Regions from separate parts of the Shimazuella sp. NTD248 genome, predicted to be linked through region 2. Evidence: a T-box and tRNA genes for the amino acid it is inferred to sense, from the RefSeq annotation. Region 2 holds a T-box; the other holds one or more tRNA genes.
What was found. A T-box is a leader RNA that pairs with one kind of tRNA and senses whether it is charged. The one in region 2 lies ahead of thrS (threonine--tRNA ligase), so its partner is inferred to be a tRNA-Thr.
Positions count from the first base shown of each region.

Region 1 (3,167 bases), on a different contig from region 2:
AGAGAGATACCGCGAATATATGCACGTTCAATATCTAGTATCTCTAAAATCATTTTTGAGAATGGCCGAAGCGGTTCTACCGGTGCAAAGGTGAATAACTTGTCTTCAGGGAAAGCCTCAATTGTTCGAATGGTTAAACGACGATTCCCATCCAAAATTTCGCGAAATTGCTCTAATGTCATGACCATCGTTGGTCGCCTCCTTAATTCTTGTCCCTTTCATTTTAAAACGTCAACCCTGACAAAGGTAGTCAGTGAAGAAATCTAACCTTTAAAGAAGTTTTTAAATAGACAGCGAATGTTTTTTTTTGCATATTCCCTGAAAATGTTCATTTAGGGGTAGTGAGACGGTAACTGCTCTAGTCGAGATTCTAGATAATTCCACAATAGGTAGAGTCTAAATTATAAAGTTCTTTCATTCATATAAAGAAGTCCCTCCAACATTTTATTAGTACTCTGTCTAAACTTAGGAACTATTAGTCTTAATTTGGAATAGATGAGTTTGTCGTTTCTTTTGTACTATCTGTCTCACCGTGAGCTGCACCGAATAAATTCAAAATCACAACCCCAATTACGATTAAAGAAATCCCGATAATACTTCCAGTATTTATTTTTTCTTTCCAGATCAGTACCGATATCAGTGCTGTGGCAACAGCTCCTACCCCTGACCAGATGGCATAAGTCATGTTTAAAGGAAGCGTTTTGAGAGCTAAAGAAATAAAAAAGAAAGAGATAAGAAACGCGATGATAGTGAATAATGTTGGAAATATCTTAGTGAATCCTTCTGATGCCTTAAGCATAGAAGTTCCAATCAGTTCACCAATAATAGAGACTGCCAGAAAAAGATATGCCATTATGAATCCTCCTTAATACTTGCCTTCAACTCCTCAATAATCTCTTGTTTGAGCTCTGCTTTTGGAGGAGCCAGCCCAAACATTTCGGCAAACCATAAACCATCTATTGCTAAACGGACGATCGTAGAACGAACAGGGTTTAATTCATCATTTTCGATTTTATCCTGAATTTTAGCATACTCATCCCGTAACAGTTTCAGCATCTCAGGATTAGTAAAATGCGCTGCTGAAAGGGCAGTGTACAGATCATTCCTATAGCTTTCTCCGTAAAACGATGTATCTATATAAGATCGTGTCCACTTTCCTTTGGAATGATGCTCATCTTCTGCCCTCCTATTAAACTCTCCTACAAAGTGATCGGATAGATGTTCGATCATACCCAGAATCAAGGCATTTTTATTGGAAAAATGATACAGTAATCCCCCCTTACTTATGCCTGCTCTTTTTGCAACAGCCTCTAATGTTAGTTTTTCTACTCCTTCTTCATGTACAATCTGTGAAACAGTTCTAAGAATCAGTTCTCTTTTTAACTTTTTTTTATTTGAAGTCAACTTTTATCACCACCCACCATATTATACCGTCTGGACGGTTTTATTTCAAGTGAGGGCATCGAGGTTCACAGAATGTGTAAAGTGCGAGTTTTATCTAAAGTAAGTTCCTATACAGGAATTTACTTTCAATTCGTTATTTTTATTGATTTCTAAAGTGAATCGCTTGAACTTTGAACACCAATAGACACCATTATATATTTCTAATCAAGGTTATGCTCTTCAAGAAAAAACAAAAACCCTTGTAAACACAAGGGTTTCGAGTGGTGCTGGAGACAGGATTCGAACCTGCGACCCCTTCATTACGAGTGAAGTGCTCTACCAACTGAGCTACACCAGCATAGGAAATATACGTATTTTGACCAAATCATTATATGTCAGATGAACAGATTAGTCAAATCCAATTTCTCTTTATTGTATCGATAAACCCACATTTCATTATTACTCAATGTGAAGTTAGCCTTTATTCCATTTAACTACCCTGCACTACATATTTTTTCTCATTCAACAAATTCTAAAAGGGAATGCAGAATGTAACAAAGAAAAATATAGATATGCTGTATTTTACATAGGAAAGAGTGGATGCGATTGTCGAAAAAACAAAACTCACAACATGGTTTATCACGTGAGTTACAGAGCCGGCATATTGAACTTATTGCCATTGGTGGAGCTATTGGTGTAGGGCTTTTCCTCGGATCAGCAACAGCCATAAAAACCGCTGGACCTGCAATACTGATTAATTATATTGTAGCTGGAATGATCATTTTCCTCATCATGCGTGCACTGGGTGAGCTAGTCATGTACAAACCTGTGTCTGGTTCATTTAGTACTTATGCTACAGAATTTATCGGAGAATGGGCTGGATTTTTTACAGGATGGACGTACTGGTTTATGTGGATTGTGATCGGGATGGCAGAGATAACAGCTATCGCAAAATATGTCCACCTATGGTTTCCAAAGGTAGCGAATTGGATACCTGCCTTAATTTCTTTAGTTGTTATATACATTATTAATATGATTGCTGTAAAGGTGTTTGGAGAAGTAGAATTCTGGTTTGCATTGATCAAAGTAGTAACTATTGTTGTTCTTATTCTTGTAGGATTATTAATCATATTTACTGGAATCGGAAACCATGGTCATGCTACTGGTTTTTCCAACCTATGGAGCCATGGTGGTTTTGTACCCAATGGAATAAGTGGACTCTTTCTATCTCTTCAAATGGTGATGTTTGCTTTCATCGGGGTGGAGTTAATCGGGATAACGGCTGGAGAAGCGAAAGACCCAGATAAAACCATACCGAAAGCTGTAGATAGTGTCATCTGGCGAATCTTAATTTTTTATGTTGGCTCCTTAGCAGTGATTATGGCCATCTACCCTTGGGTAGGTTTAAATGAAAATGTCAGCCCTTTTGTATTAACCTTTGAAAAAGTAGGCATCCCAGGAGCCGCAATGATTATCAATATGGTTGTCTTAACCGCTGCATTATCTTCCTGCAATAGTGGTGTGTTCAGCTCAGGGAGAATGTTATTTAATCTTTCCAACCTTGCACAAGCTCCAAAAGCGTTTCAAAAAGTAAACGATCGGAGTGTACCTGGAAGAGCAATTACTATCTCTACCCTTTTCCTCCTTATCGGCGTTGCCTTGAATTATTTTATTCCAAAGCAAGCATTTGCATATATCACAAGTATCGGGACAGTAGGTGCTGTTTGGACTTGGATCATTATTATGTTTGCCCATTTAAAGTATCACCAACAAGTGAAAGCTGG
Region 1 covers NZ_JCAJZT010000014.1:23,277-26,443, forward strand. The annotation lists gene AC5WOE_RS19545 (DinB family protein) at 1-188, opposite strand, end outside; gene AC5WOE_RS19550 (DMT family transporter) at 482-853, opposite strand; gene AC5WOE_RS19555 (TetR/AcrR family transcriptional regulator) at 853-1,404, opposite strand; tRNA gene AC5WOE_RS19560 (tRNA-Thr) at 1,666-1,741, opposite strand; gene AC5WOE_RS19565 (amino acid permease) at 1,990-3,167, shown strand, end outside.
Region 1: it has a tRNA-Thr gene. The T-box ahead of thrS (threonine--tRNA ligase) is inferred to sense a tRNA for this amino acid. The anticodon was not compared.

Region 2 (3,167 bases):
TCCAACAAAAAAAGCAACAGGCTTATATCACCTGTTGCTTTCCCATTATACTCTTTCCTTGATTTCTTGTTTCAACCGATTCTTCAATTCTTCTAATCCTTCTACACTTTGCTCTTTGGAGTGACGACGTCTCACATTTACCAAACCTGCTTCTCGTTCTTTCTCCCCTACTACAAACATGTAAGGAACTTTCTCCATTTCCGCTTGGCGGATTTTGTATCCGAGTTTTTCATCTCGATCATCCAAATTCACACGAATACCTGCATCTTTTAGCTGTTTTGTCACTTCTTCTGCGTAATCGATGTAATTTGCAGATACAGGAAGTACTTTCGCTTGTACAGGAGATAGCCAGAGTGGGAAGTCTCCCATGTGATACTCCGTCAAAAATGCGACAAAACGTTCCATTGTACCAACTACACCACGGTGAATGACAACTGGGCGATGTGCTTGTCCGTCTTTTCCGATGTATTCCAATTCAAATTTATTTGGGAGGTGGAAGTCCAATTGTACAGTAGATAGCGTCTCATCTTTCCCTAATGCTGTTTGGACTTGGACATCGAGTTTTGGCCCATAAAATGCCGCTTCTCCCTCTGCCTCCACATATGGCAAGCCCATTTCATCCATCGTTTCTTTTAACATCGATTGGGATACATTCCACATCTCATCGTTATCGATATATTTTTCTTTATTTTTTGGATCACGATAAGACAGACGGAAGAAGTAGTCTTTGATCCCAAACACACGATATACTTCAAGGATCAATTCCACTACTCGTTTGAACTCGGATTTGATCTGTTCTGGTAAGCAGAAAATATGTGCATCATTTAAGGTCATCGAGCGCACACGTTGCAATCCTGAAAGAGCTCCTGACATTTCATAGCGGTGCATGGTACCCAGTTCTGCGACACGAAGCGGCAGGTTGCGATAGCTTCGCATTTCGCTTTTATAGACCATCATATGGTGTGGACAGTTCATCGGACGCAATACCAATTCTTCGTTATCAATTTTCATCGCTGGATACATATCTTCTTGATAATGATCCCAGTGCCCGGAAATTTTATATAGTTCTACATTCGCTAAATGAGGGGTGTACACATGGTCATATCCAAGACTTTCTTCTAAGTCAACGATATACCGCTCGATCTCCCGGCGGATTTTCGCTCCATTTGGCAACCAAAGCGGCAAGCCTTGGCCGACTTCTGGAACAAGTGAAAAAATGCCAAGTTGACTATTTAATTTGCGGTGATCCCGTCGTTTTGCATCTTCCAAACGTTCGAGATAGGCATCTAATTCGGATTGTTTCTCCCATGCGGTTCCATAAATTCGTTGCAGCATTTGATTATCGGAGCTTCCTCTCCAGTAAGCACCCGCAATACTGAGCAATTTAAATGCTTTCAGCCGTCCTGTAGAAGGAACATGCGGTCCACGACAGAGGTCAAAAAACTCCCCTTGTTCATAGATGGTAATCTCCGCATCTTCTGGTAAATCGCGAATCAACTCTAGCTTGAGATGATCATGAATCTCCTCATACTTGCGATTTGCTTCTTCCCTTGATACTACTTTCCGCACAAATGGAAAGTTTTCTTTTACAATCTTTTTCATTTCTGCTTCTATTTTGGGTAAGTCTTCAGGAGTTAAATTCTGAGACAGATCAATATCATAGTAAAATCCATCTTCAATGACTGGTCCAATTCCCAATTTTACATCTGGATACAAACGCCTTAACGCTTGTGCCATCAAATGAACGGTACTATGACGATATACGTCCAATCCTTCTTTATCGTCCAAAGTTAATATTTTCACATCTGCTCCATCTGGTACTTCTCTGCTTAAATCTACTACTTGACCATCGATCATACCAGCGATCGCTTTTTTTTGTAGACCTTTACTAATAGAAACAGCAACGTCATTTACCGTAACTTTTTCTTCATACGTTTTTTCTGATCCGTCAGGCAATTTAACCAACATCTGCATTTCACTCCTCTTCAACATAAAAAAACGCCGCATCCCAAAAGGGACGAGCGTTTGATCTCGTGGTTCCACCCTAATTCAACTTATCCAAAAATAAGTCCTCATAAGACACATGTAACGGTGTGTAACCGGAGATAGATACTCTATTTTCCCTATCCCAGCTCCAAGGTGGTACTGTTTTATCAAGTGGGTGAAGGGGTTTTCAGCCGACGGCCCCTCTCTCTTATCACCATTGACAAAAAGCATATCCTTATCAACGCAAAATCAAAAAGTTGTTTGCATTATACCGAATGTTTTAATCACAAGTCAAGCGTTTCCACTGTACCACAGGAAGTACAACCATTACATTTCACTATTCGAGACTCAAAAATTTGCGATAAGGTATGAATAATGTTTTCCTCAGGAAATTTGGTATGCAAAATAATCTTTTCTGGTGCAATTGTGAGCAGTGTACTGACAATTAAATCCTCATGTGAGAAAGAATGTTCTACAATCTCTTGCAAAGTTCCACCATCGTTTAATTGCAAAGGTTTGCCCTGCTCATCAAGTAGCTCAAATTGTTTCACACCCCGATGCATGAGATGCACCAGATCGATCTTGGAACCTTGAACCGAGACAAAATATTTCAAGAGGGAAATAAAATCTTGATATTCTTGATCCAATAAAAATTGGTCTACTGCGTCATGGACACACTTGGCTAAAGCTTTACGATAGTGCTCAAGTCGAAAGTGAACATATCCATCGATAGCCAGCAATTTTGATTCGCGAAGAAAATGGAAAATCGGCTTCCCTAAACGGTCCGAGCGTTTGTTATAAGGAGTCCGGAAATAAGTATGTGTGTTTTTTTGAAATAGTCGATTGGTATGTACTTTAATTTGCTCTATTTCTCGGTCGTAGTATTGCGGATAATGTTTTTGGATTGCATCTTCGATTAAATTTTCTTCAAAATATGTACAGATGTACCGTGCTATTTCTTCACTGATCGCCCGTCTTATTTCTCTCTCTTGTGATCTCCGTTTTAACTTACATTGAATGGTGTAAAAATAACGGTCTGAAATACTAACTTCTTGTATTTCACAAAGCACATCTAATTTTTCCATTCTTTGAGGTAACTGCATGAGATGATGAAACAAACCAGTCGTTTGATAAGCATTTGCTTGAGGTATGCTGATGGTAAAATCCATCTTCGCACCCCT
Region 2 covers NZ_JCAJZT010000012.1:9,222-12,388, forward strand. The annotation lists gene thrS (threonine--tRNA ligase) at 46-1,974, opposite strand; T-box leader at 2,011-2,237, opposite strand; gene ytxC (sporulation protein YtxC) at 2,271-3,155, opposite strand.